4 regions of the Chryseobacterium sp. 22458 genome follow, and region 1 is predicted to be linked to each of the others. Evidence: riboswitches for the same ligand, from Rfam matches in the RefSeq annotation. Region 1 holds a riboswitch; each other region holds the start of a gene.
What was found. Region 1 has a riboswitch for S-adenosylmethionine ahead of ACTJJF_RS11795 (SusC/RagA family TonB-linked outer membrane protein). Riboswitches for the same ligand answer to the same signal wherever they lie in the genome.
Positions count from the first base shown of each region.

Region 2: another riboswitch for S-adenosylmethionine. It lies ahead of ACTJJF_RS18145 (TonB-dependent receptor plug domain-containing protein); the one in region 1 lies ahead of ACTJJF_RS11795 (SusC/RagA family TonB-linked outer membrane protein).
Region 3: another riboswitch for S-adenosylmethionine. It lies ahead of ACTJJF_RS17810 (TonB-dependent receptor plug domain-containing protein); the one in region 1 lies ahead of ACTJJF_RS11795 (SusC/RagA family TonB-linked outer membrane protein).
Region 4: another riboswitch for S-adenosylmethionine. It lies ahead of ACTJJF_RS10980 (alpha/beta fold hydrolase); the one in region 1 lies ahead of ACTJJF_RS11795 (SusC/RagA family TonB-linked outer membrane protein).

Region 1 covers NZ_JBQEOA010000003.1:184,038-187,219, reverse strand. Annotated here, with positions in the region: gene pckA (phosphoenolpyruvate carboxykinase (ATP)) at 1-969, shown strand, start outside; gene ACTJJF_RS11800 (type II 3-dehydroquinate dehydratase) at 1,130-1,537, opposite strand; SAM riboswitch class I at 1,785-1,881, shown strand; gene ACTJJF_RS11795 (SusC/RagA family TonB-linked outer membrane protein) at 1,965-3,182, shown strand, end outside.
Region 2 covers NZ_JBQEOA010000005.1:150,126-153,307, forward strand. Annotated here, with positions in the region: gene ACTJJF_RS18140 (outer membrane beta-barrel protein) at 1-810, opposite strand, end outside; SAM-I-IV-variant riboswitch at 930-1,027, shown strand; gene ACTJJF_RS18145 (TonB-dependent receptor plug domain-containing protein) at 1,317-3,182, shown strand, end outside.
Region 3 covers NZ_JBQEOA010000005.1:76,612-79,793, reverse strand. Annotated here, with positions in the region: gene ACTJJF_RS17810 (TonB-dependent receptor plug domain-containing protein) at 1-1,978, opposite strand, end outside; SAM riboswitch class I at 2,057-2,162, opposite strand; gene ACTJJF_RS17805 (alpha-amylase family glycosyl hydrolase) at 2,260-3,182, opposite strand, start outside.
Region 4 covers NZ_JBQEOA010000003.1:14,180-17,361, forward strand. Annotated here, with positions in the region: gene ACTJJF_RS10975 (ACT domain-containing protein) at 1-142, opposite strand, end outside; gene ACTJJF_RS10980 (alpha/beta fold hydrolase) at 147-1,085, opposite strand; SAM riboswitch class I at 1,145-1,252, opposite strand; gene ACTJJF_RS10985 (MGH1-like glycoside hydrolase domain-containing protein) at 1,441-3,182, shown strand, end outside.

The sequences.
Region 1 (3,182 bases):
TACCTTCCATTAAAAGGTATGGCCTCAATGCACTGCTCTGCCAACGTAGGGGAAAAAGGTGATGTAGCTCTATTCTTCGGTCTTTCAGGAACAGGAAAAACTACTTTATCTGCAGATCCGAAAAGATACCTTATCGGAGATGATGAGCACGGTTGGGATAATAATGGAGTATTCAACTACGAAGGAGGATGTTACGCTAAAGTAATTGACCTGTCAGAAGAAAAAGAACCGGATATCTTCGCTGCAATTAAGAGAGATGCACTTCTTGAAAACGTTGTTGTGAACAATGGAGTAGCAGATTACACAGACGGATCTATCACTGAAAATACCAGAGTTTCTTACCCAATCTATCATATCAACAAAATTGTATTGCCTTCTAAGGCAGGACATGCTAAAAAAATTGTTTACCTTTCTGCGGATGCATTCGGAGTACTTCCTCCGGTTTCTATCCTGAATGAAGACCAGGCTCAATACCACTTCCTTTGCGGTTATACCTCTAAATTAGCAGGTACTGAAAGAGGAATTACAGAGCCTCAGCCTTCTTTCTCTCCGGCATTTGGTGAAGCGTTCCTGACATTACACCCAACGATGTATTCTAAAACATTGATCTGTAAAATGAAAGAACACGGCGCTAAAGCTTATTTGGTAAACACAGGATGGAATGGTACAGGTAAGAGAATCTCTCTGAAAGATACAAGAGCGATCATCGATGCGATCATTGACGGTTCTATCGATAATGCTCCTAAAACCCAGGTTCCGATCATGAACCTTGAAATTCCTACTGAACTTCCAAATGTTTCTACAGGTATTTTAGATCCTAGAGATACCTATGCAGACGCTTCAGAATGGGAAGAAAAAGCAAAAGATCTTGCTTCAAGATATATCAAAAACTTTGAGCAGTACTGCGATACTGAAGAAGGGAAGAGATTAATCGCTTCAGGTCCTCAACTTCAGGAACAAACTATCTAATAAGATTTTTACAGATACAGGAAAGCCTCATCAAAAGATGAGGCTTTTTTATTTACCTGTCGCAGCAATCATTCCCAGAATAGAAATCTGCGTAATCTGTCAAATCTGCGAGAAAAATATTATACTTTGCATGAATCATTAGAATGATTCAGCATTAGGCTTACTTTAAACTGAAGATAGCCAATCTGTAGCCATCCATTCCAAACCCGGATAGGACAGCATCTGTACAGGCTGCCGTTACAGACTTCTGTCTGAATTCTTCTCTTTTGTAAATATTGCTGATGTGAACTTCAATCTTAGGTTTTCTGATGTTCTTCAAACAATCGGCTATTGCATAAGAATAATGAGTGAAAGCTCCCGGATTGATCACCACTGCATCAAAATCATCTTCCTGAAGCCTGTTGATCAGCTCACCTTCAATATTAGACTGATAATAGGATAGTTCATGAGTATGAAACTCAGACTTCAGTGTTTCCAAATAATTTTCCATGGAAACAGTTCCATAGATCTCAGGTTCCCTGGTGCCTAAAAGATTCAGGTTAGGTCCGTTTATAATCAAAACTTTCATACTATAAAATTAAAAAGTTTTTTTAATAAGAAGTCAAAAAAATCAGCCAGGTTTTTTATTTTCTGTCTTTGAATTATTTTTAATGATATTTATCATACTTATGGAAACGTTAAATCTTTAAACGCTTGGTTTCAAAAGGTTTTAATAAAATCTTATGTTAATTTTTGTAAAATTTCTATTAAAAAATAAATAAGTCTACTTGTTTTGTGGACTAAATATTTATAGCTTTGCAAACATAATTTCGATCGGCTTATAAAGAAAGATGGAGGGAACTGACCCTGCGAAATCTTAACAACCTGCTACGGTAAGGTGTTACATTCAGCCTGTAAAAGGGAAAATAAGCATTTGGTTTATCGTATTTATCGATGCCCTTTGCTGACTTTTCTGCAAAGGGCAAAGTTTTAATATTTGATAAACAAAATTGATTATGATTAATAAAAATCTATTTAATTCTAAAATTTGGATCCCACCGGTTGCGGCATTTTTCTTAGGTGTTGTAAGTGTAAACGGACAGGTCTCCAAACCGAAAAAAGATACACTCCGTGAAAAAGAGATTGACGAAGTTGTCGTTGTTGCTTATGGAAAAGCTAAGAGAAACAGCTATACCGGTTCAGTAGCAACCATTTCCAGTGATAAAATTAACAATAGACCTGTAACCAATATTACCAAAGCCCTGGAAGGACAGGTGCCGGGAATCCAGACAACGACATCTTCAGGGCAACCGGGTGCCGTTGCTACGATCAGAATCAGGGGTATTGGTTCGGTAAGTGCCTCCAGCGATCCGTTATATGTAGTGGACGGAATTCCTTTTGACGGAAATCTGAATGCTATAAGCCCTAGTGATATTGAATCCATCAGTGTTTTGAAAGATGCTACTGCAAGTGCTTTATATGGTTCAAGAGGTGCCAACGGAATTATTATCATTACAACAAAATCCGGGAAAAAAGGAGAAGCAAAAGTAAACCTTAACATCAGCCAGGGGTTCTCGGGAAGAGCGGTAAAAGATTATGAGCAGGTAAGCACAGATCAATATTTTCAATTGTATTGGGAAGCTCTGAGAAACGGATATAGATCTGATAAAATATCTTCTCAGCAGGCTTCCCAAATGGCTACAGATAACCTTGTTTCAATGCTTGGAATAAACCCTTATGGTCCCGGGTATTCAAAACCGGTAGGAACGGATGGTAAATTATTGCCGGGAGCAACTCCGCTATGGAATGATGACTGGAGAGATGTTTTACAGAGAACGGCTTCAAGGAACCAGGTAGATCTTGATATCAGCGGCGGAAGTGAAAAAAGCAATTATTTCTTTTCCCTTGGGTATCTGGATGATAAAGGAATGGCTATTGAATCAGGATTTAAAAGATACAATACGAGGTTAAAGATCAATTCGGAAGTAAAAAAATGGTTAAACATTGGGATAAACCTGAACTATACCAACAGTGTTCAGCAGGCTCCTACCTCATCAGATTCCAAGGCAAGCAATGTGATTCAGGCTGCGAGAGTTGTTCCTTCATTTTATCCTTACTATGAAAGAAATCCGGACGGATCTTTTGTGTTGGATGCTGCCGGAAACAAGATTTATGATTTCGGAAAATACAGACCCAGCAGTGCGCTTCAGAATCAAAACCTGGCTGCATCTTTA
Region 2 (3,182 bases), on a different contig from region 1:
AAAAGCCTCTCTCAGATCATCTTTATTATTATCAAAAGGTAAATCTCCATGCCCCTTACTCAGTGTGTAATTGTCATTATTATTGTGATAAATATCGTAGTTTAATAATAGACGGTCCTGTCCTAAATCGAATGTTAACCCTGATTTTGCAAAATAACCTCTTCCCAATCGATCCGTATTGCTGTCCAGAAGCTCATCCTGCTGTGCATTCAGCATGCTTTCACGGTAGTTTTGCCCTACATTCAGCTGCCAGCCGAAATATTTATTTCTTGCATTCAGATTGATTGAATTGGTTGTTCTGCTTCTGTATTTATCATAATTCGAGAATGAATAATTCCCGGAATACGTTGCTGTTAAATACTTATTGGCATTTTTATTCGTAATAATATTCATGATAGCCCCTCCTGAGGTTGCCGGGAATTCGGCTCCGGGCTGAGTGATCACTTCTATTCTTTCTACAGAATTGGCAGGCATTCCTTCAAGAAAAGAATTTAATTCGTTGGAAGTAATATTCAAAGGCCTTCCGTTCAGGAAAACGTCCAGCATTTTTCCCTGGTACATCATTCCTGCAATATCCGTTGCAACAAGCCCCGGGAGTTTTTTAATTCCTTCCAGCACGTTTCCGTTATTCAGTTGAGGTTGTTCGGAAAAATCAAAAATAGTACGGTCTGCCTTTTGTTCAACGGCTTTTTTAGTTTTGGTGATTACCACCCCTTCAATTTGTTTCTCTTTAGAAGCAGCATTCTCTTTTTCCTGAGAAAAAGCAAATACAGAACCCAAAAGTGACAAAGCGAATATAGTTTTTTTCATAATGTTTTTACTGATATCCGGTTAGACGCAGAAAAAGATCATTTGTTACTGTAAAATATTGAAAATCGAAAATTTAGGCTAAATATTTTTTTATTTCCGAAATAATTATATCTTTGCCGGGTAATTATCAAGAATCTCTAGATGGGATAGCAACCTGCAAAAACAAGCAAGGTGCTGCAAGCGATAAGCCGGATCTTCCGGAAAAAATGTTTATCATTCTATCATTACTCCCATCTTGAATTTTTTGTTTTAAAGCTAAAATCAAATGTTTAAAAAGAAGGGAAATCACATTTCATCAGTACTTTTTTATTCTTCGGATCATGAAGTGAATCTTCATTACTCTGATATGTTCTCATGCCATTTCTACATGCGCATGTGTTGTTGTTTCTAGCCATTCTATTTCCAAAAAATAATACAAACTTTTCGAATGCTCCGGTAACCTTACAATTTTAGGGTTACAGGAATTGTATTGCCTAAAAAAACTTGACAATAAAAAAAATAACAACATGCATAATTTCAGAAAAAAAATTTTTGTTCCTTCCATTGCGCTTATCTCTACATTTTATTACGCTCAGAAGGATACTTTACAATCTAAAAAAATAGAAGATGTGGTGATCCTTGGATCAAGAGGTTCAGGAAGATCATTAACAGATACTCCGGTGCCGGTGGATATCATCAATATTTCAAAAATTTTAAAACAAAGCCCGAGCAACAGCATCAGTCAGGCTTTAAATTATATTGTACCTTCATTTTCATCAACTTCTCATACGGTTAACGACGGAACTGATTTTGTAGATCCTGCGCTCCTGAGGGGATTAGGCCCTGATCAGGTTCTGGTTCTTGTAAACGGAAAAAGAAGATATCAGTCTTCGCTTATTAATGTTACCCTTACCCCGGGAAGAGGTTCTGTGGGAACCGACCTTAATGCTATTCCTGCCTTTGCTTTAGAAAAGATTGAGGTTTTAAGGGACGGTGCTTCTGCCCAATACGGTTCCGATGCCATTGCCGGAGTGGTAAACCTGGGATTGAAAAAAAGACTTGGGCTTTCCGGACAGGTATTTTTAGGAGGGTATGCTTCTCCTGTTACCAATAATTTCTCTGGTGGGATAGATGGGCAGACGATTTCTGTAGATCTTAATTATGGAGCCAAAATAGGGAAAACAGGATTTTTTAACGTTACTGGTTCTGCCCAATACCGTGATCCTTATTCAAGAGCCGGAGTGAGAAACGGGGATATTTTCAATGCCTATAATGCAATTCATTACAGAGCTTTACAGGATGGAGTAAATATTGATGGACTCTATAAAAATATTACCAATACTCCCAATTCCCAGCAGATTATCAATACAATTAAGCAATATGCAACCAAAGTAGATTATTTTGGGAATGATTTTCAGTCTCAGATCTCAGAGGCAAATAGCATTTCTGATCTTCAGAATATACTGGGCAGAGATTTTACCTCTCAGGAACTTAATTACAGAGGCCTGGAGAGAAAAGATTTCAGTCTGAGAGCAGGGCAGTCTAAATTACAGTCAGGGCAGCTCTTTTTTAACTCTGAAATTCCTGTTAATGATGAATGGAAAGTGTACTCATTTGGAGGCTACAGCTACCGCCTTGGAAATGCCGGGGGATTTTACAGGCTTCCGAACAATGAAAGAAATATAAATTCAATTACCCCCAACGGATATCTTCCTCAGATTGAAGCGACGGTAAATGACTATTCTCTTGCTGCCGGAATTAAAGGCAAATGGAACGGCTGGAATGTAGATTTCAGCAATACATTTGGGAAAAATACCTTCGGTTTTGGGGTCGTAAATACCTTTAATGCATCGCTTACCGATAGTTCTCCAAGAACCTTTGATGCAGGAGGATCTGAGTTTTCACAAAATACAGTCAACCTGGATTTTTCCAAAAAATATGATGTCCTGAAAGGGTTGAATATTGCATTTGGGGGAGAATACAGGCACGAAAATTATAAAGTAAATGCCGGAAAAGAAAATTCTTATGCCTCATACGATATTTTTGGCCGTGTGGTAACCGCTCAAACGCCTGAAAATGAAAAAGTAACTGACTTCTTTAACAATATAAGACCAGCCGGAGCACAGGTTTTCCCAGGTTTTAGTCCGGAAAATGCAGTTTCAGGAAACAGAAACAGTATTGCAGCTTATGCTGATGCCGAGCTGGAAGTTACTGATGGGTGGCTGTTGGAGGGAGCTTTACGGTATGAGAATTATTCAGACTTTGGGTCTACATTCAATTATAAGGTGGCAACCAATGTAAAGCTGGCTCCCAATCTGAACTGGAGAGGAGCTGTTTCCACAGGGTTCAGAGCGCCTTCATTGGCTCAGATCTATTACAGCTCTACTTCCACT
Region 3 (3,182 bases), on a different contig from region 1:
CTATATCCACTCCTTTGGTTTCGGTATCAATTGCATTGGCAAAGAATCTTCCACTTTCCACTGAATTTCCTTCTCCTACCACTTGAGGATCAGCCAGCCTAGAGTCTGTGATATTGCTGGTAATTACAATTCTGTCTTTCACTTTAATGATATAGCCGTCTACCGTAATAAACAGGCCTTTAGCTGGCTGCAAGGTAAATCCGGCACTTCCATTAATGGATGTTTCCTGCTTTAATTTATCAAATCCCAGAACCTGTGCTGCCTGGCTGTCATTATTAAAAATTCCTTTCCTCACAATTCCGGAACCGGAAGTAGAGATATCGGCATATGAGTTATTGAAATACTGTTGCTGAAGTGATGGTGCCCTGAATCCTGTTCCTACCGCTGCTCTTACTGCATAATTTTTTATAAACTCGTATCTTACTGCCAGCTTTCCGTTTAAAGTATTCCCAAAATCTGAATAGTTTTCAAATCTGGCCGCTGCATCAATATTCAGCTTTTTATCCAGATCATAGGAAACCTCTGCATATACTGCTGTTGAGTGTCTGTCTTTTTTCAAAGCATTGTCCGGTGAGAAGCCTATAAAAGATTGTGAACCTCCTGCTCCAATTACTTTAGAATCTTTTGTTGCAATATTTCCATTTTCATCATATTGTGTATAGGAAGCTTCATCTCCTGCTTTGATCTGGTATTGCTCAAACCTGAATTCTCCACCGAATGCGATATTGACGTTTTTTATGTTTTTTGAAACATCAAGGTTAACAGTATTTTGCAGAAAACTGTGGGCTCCTGCATAAAAACGGGTTGGCGATTTGATACCTAAAGATGCATTATTGGTATTGTTTACATTATAATTAAAGGTGTTACTGCCAAAAGTATTGCTCAGGTCAATCAACCAATCATTTACATTATATTTTGCGCCTGCAGCATAGGAAATATCATAGATCTGAGAATTTAAGACTGCCTGGAAACCATTGGGATAAATTTCTTTTACAATATTAAAGCCTTCACTCGGAAGCCTTCTGAAACCATATCCTTTTCCTTCTTTAATACTGAATCCTCCAAAGGAATAGAATTTAAAATGTTCGTTTAAAGGATATTCTGAATTGAAAAACAACTGCCCCTGTCTGATCTGGGCGTCTCCGATCTGGAAATTAAAGTCGTCTCTTGTGAGTCCCCTTTCTTTAATTTTTGCATCATCTGCAGCTCTGGCAGCTTTTACAGCCTCAGCATCACCTGCAAATTCATAAGCGAAATTATTTCCGAAAATATCAAGATCATGGTTCTGGGTTCTTGTTGTTTTTTCTCTATGGCTTAATTGCAATGAAAGATTGATAAAACCGTCATTTTTCCCCAAAGAAGTTCCATAATTCACGCCTGCCTGATAAGTATCGCCATCATTTCTTCCACTTAATCCGTAGGTTAAGCTTGCGGAAGCCCCTGCATTCTTTTTCAGGATAATATTGATAACCCCTGCAATAGCATCAGAACCATATTGTGCGGCAGCACCGTCTCTTAGCACTTCAATTTTTTCAATAGCGATGACAGGGATGGTACTTAAATCCGTTCCTACAGATCCGTTTCCTACCGTATTCTGATAGTTTACCAAAGATGTTGTATGTCTTCTTTTTCCATTCAGCAATACCAAAACCTGATCCGGCCCCATTCCCCTTAAAGTTACGGGATCAATATGCTCTGTTCCGTCAGAAGCAGACTGTCTTACAGAATTAAACGAGGGGATGACATAGTTTAAAAGATCCTGAGCCGTCATTTGCGGAGACGACCTTTGCACTTTGCTGATGTTGATAACGTCTACAGGAACCGGTGTCTCCAGCTTTGTTCTTTTAACGCTGCGGTTTCCAACAATGATAATGTCTTCGATTTGTTTTCCTTTTTCCTCCTGCTCCTGAGCAGCCACTAAAATTGTCCCCAGCAATACTACAACTGTACTTAATTTTTTCATCTTTGTTCTTGCCATTAAATAATATTCTTCTGCAGATCAATATGCAGATACACAAGACTTCAAGAAATGGAATTCATATAAGAATATTGACTTCACTTATCTCCCCCATTGGGTTGGAATTAGCACCTTTACACTTCTGGAATTGTGTTGGTTGCTAAGGTTTCATTGGGCCAAATCCCTCCACCTTTCTTGATAACTCTAGTGCAAAGGTAGACTAATTTTTCAAATATGCAAAAAAGGACTCATTCCGACAAAGAAAATAGGCAAATCAGCTGTTTCGCCAATTTGCCTTTGTATTATTTTATGATCATTTTTTGAATAGCCATTCCTGTTTCTGATTTCAACTGTACCAGGTAAATTCCTGCCGGATAATTTACTTTCAGCTCATAGCTTCCGGTTTCATTATTCAGTTTGAAAGTATCCAGTTTTTTACCACTCATTTCTGAAATGATAATTTCGCCGTTTTTAGCTTTGTGATAAATCAATTTGACATTACCGTCTTTTACAGGATTATCAGCAATCTGAAGAGATAATCTGTGTTCTGCATTCACATCTGTAGTAGATAAAGATCCGGTGTAATTTCCAAGAATTCTGAATTCTCCGGGTTGCAGTGTAACCAGAGTTGTAGTAGATGTCATATTCAGAATGGTATCATCCATCAGGTTCTGCCATTGTCCTGTATAAGGTAAATAAGGAATCACATTTTGCACGGAAGTACTGTAGTTTGCCAGTACCACTACATTCTTCACTCCACTGATCGTATTATCATACACATAAATTCTTGTAATAAGCCCGTCCGGATCATTGGTGAGATTATTAGATTCTATAGTATAGGTTTTGGATTTAAAAACCTGATGACTGTTTCTGATGTTGATAATCTTTGCCCAGGTATCATATACAGATTTTCTTGCTGCATCCGTATCATAGCCTAATGTGAATGCAACAGGTTTTTCATCTGTCCTGCATCCGCTGTCGATTGTACCGTTCGCACATCTGTTGATACTGAATTCATATCCTAATTCTCCAAACTGCCAGATCATTTTCGGACCGGGAATGGTAAAGAATGTGGCTCCAAATGCTTTCATTCTTTCCAGAGCGGTATTGAGGTTTTTCACATTATAACCTCCATTAACAGCACCGTAAGCGAGATTTTTAAACATCAGCCTTTCTTCATCGTGACTTTCTCCATAGCCTACAGCACGCATTTCATTAAAGCCAT
Region 4 (3,182 bases), 170 kb from region 1:
AGATCACCCCTACACTGATCCTTGCTAAAGTCAGCGCCTTAAAAATTCGTCCGTCAATCCCGATTTCTCCCAGGAAATCTTCACCTTCAAATTTGACGATTGATCTGTTCTTTAAAAATTTTATTTCATTAGCCTTTTTCATTACTTTATAAAATGTTTTTTATGATATTATTTAATTGTTGATATTCCATTAGGAAGGCATCATGCCCATGTATTGATTGAATCTCGTGATAAGAAACAGTCTTGTTTTTCTCTTTTAAACTCTCGAAGCACATTCGGATTTCAGAAGCCGGGAAGAATAAGTCTGTATCTACGGAGATCATGTGCATTCGTGCCTGTATGTTCTCCAGTGCTTCTTCAGCAACATTTATATTCATCAGGAGATGATTCATCAGTTTGTAACTTTTTAAACTAAACCTTTCGTTTAGTGCGTTACCGTGATAAACCAACCAGTCTTCTGATTCCAGACGCTGTTTTTCCTGATTGTATGTATTTTGAAATCTGTCATTGAGCGATTGTGGAGTTCTGTAGCATAACATCGCATGAATTCTCGCTTTTTGTAAAGGTTCATCTTTATCATTCAATAAAAATTTCTGAACCAGACATTGTGCATGAAGCCAATCATGGGTTCTGTAATCACATGCTATAGGGATAAATATTTCAGCAAGATTTGGCTGTTTGGCCAGCATTTCCCATGCAATTCCTCCTCCAAGGGAGCCTCCGATAATGGCATATATATTTTTGATCTCTAAAGCTTCCAGCCCTTTCAGAAACAGATTGGCTATATCTGAAGGGGTGAAGTCTTGATAATCTTCAATTAAAAAATGATCGTAACCGTTTCCGGGAATATTGAAAGACAGAACTGTGTATCTATTGGTATCAACAATCTGATTTTCTCCTACCAATTGTTTCCACCAGCCTTTTTCGCCGGATACTGTTGAGTTTCCGGTAAGGGCATGATTGATCAAAATAATGGGAGCCGTAAAGAGCTCTTTCCCGAAAAGCTCATAGCTCAACGGGATATGGTATTCCTTTTGGGAATTTGTTTGATACGAAAGATTAATATAGTTTAGTTCTGTTTTCAATTCTATTATTTTAATACAATTGAAAATGCCACAGGAAATGGCTGAAAAAGAACTTCAGTAAGTTATCTGTCCAAAATAATTTTGGTAGAACGTAGCACCTTCTTTGCTTTCACAAAGGGTTGCTAAGGTTTCATCGGGTCTAATCCCTCAACCTTTCTTGATAACATTTTCAATATTTGAATGAACGAATGGTGCAAAGGTAGTTCTTTTCTTTTAATTTCAAAATAAAAATATTTTAATATTTAAAAAAGCCCTTAAATACAAGTGTTTCAGAAGCATATTAAGAATTATTCAGATGAAAAAAATTGGAATTACTTTTCAAAAAAACTAACTTCGTATTGAAAAATGACTACCTATGACTGCCGAAAAAGAAAGATTACAAGATACCAAATGGAAAAACTGGGGACCTTATGTAAGCAACCGGCAATGGGGCAATGTACGGGAAGATTACAGCCCGAACGGAAATGCATGGAACTTTACCAATCATCATAATGCCGAAAGCTATGCCTATCGCTGGGGCGAAGAAGGTATTGCAGGAATCTCTGATGTGAAACAGCTTTTCTGTTTTGCTTTTTCATTCTGGAATAAAAAAGATAAAATTGTAAAGGAGCGGTTTTTCGGGTTGAGCAATCCGCAGGGAAATCATGGCGAAGATATCAAAGAAATCTTTTATTATCTGGATAATACACCTACCCACAGCTATATGAAGATGGTGTACAAATACCCGATCAATGAATTTCCATATGATGAGCTTGTACTTGAAAACGGAAGAAGAAGTAAACAGGATCCGGAGTACGAAATTTTTGACACCGGAATTTTTGACAATGATGAGTATTTTGATATTTTCATTGAATACTGTAAGGCAGATCACAATGATATTCTGGCCAGAGTTACCATCTGTAACCGAAGCAGGAATGACGCTCCTATTGTCGTAATACCTACTGCCTGGTTCAGAAATAACTGGAAATGGGGGTATAATACCTATAAAGCGGAAATGAATGCAGCTTCTGATGACGGAAGTATCAATATCGGGCACGACAGTATTTCGATCAAAAAGTTTTATTCGAGAAACGTAAATGCTCAAAGTGTATTTTGTGAGAATGAAACCAATACCCCGAAGCTTTACGGTACTCCATTGGCTGAAAACAGTTACTACAAAGACGGGATTAATGATTTCGTCATTCATAAAACTGATACGGTAAATCCTGAGCAAAAAGGGACTAAGGCTGCTTTTCTGATCGATGAGATTATTGGAGCCGGACAATCTAAGGTCTTTGAATTTAGATTATGTCCTGACGAAACAGAGGAGCCTTTTGAAGGGTTTGATGAAACCTTCAGTATAAGAAAGTCTGAAACAGAAGAATTTTACAATGAAGTTCAATATGATACGGTACATGAAGATGAAAGGAATGTTCAAAGACAGGCATTTGCCGGACTTCTTTGGAACAAACAGTTCTACCATTACAATATCGGAAAGTGGCTGAAAGGGGATCCGAATTTTGAAGCTCCGAGAAATTTCAATGAATATGTAAGAAATACAGAGTGGAATCATCTTCATAATAAGGATATTATTTCCATGCCTGATAAATGGGAATATCCATGGTATGCTACCTGGGATCTGGCTTTTCACTGTGTTCCTTTTTCCATCATTGATGCTGAGTTTGCCAAAGGGCAGCTTTTACTGCTCACCAAAGAATGGTATATGCATCCTAACGGGCAGCTTCCGGCTTATGAATGGAATATGAGTGATGTGAATCCGCCTGTACATGCATGGTCCTGCTTCCGTGTTTTTAAAATTGATGAAAAAAACAATGGAAAGCCGGATTTATTATTTTTAGAAAAAGTATTCCAGAAGTTGCTGCTGAATTTTACATGGTGGGTGAACCGAAAGGATAAAAACGGTAAAAATATTTTCGGGGGAGGTTTCCTGGGACTTGATAACATCGGAGCTTTTGACCGTAATATGGTACTAAAGGATGGGCAGCACCTTGAACAGGCTGACGGAACAAGCTGGATGGCTATGTATGCCCTGAATATGATGCGGATAGCAATGGAGCTTGCCCAATACTATCAGGTATATGAAGATATGGCTATCAA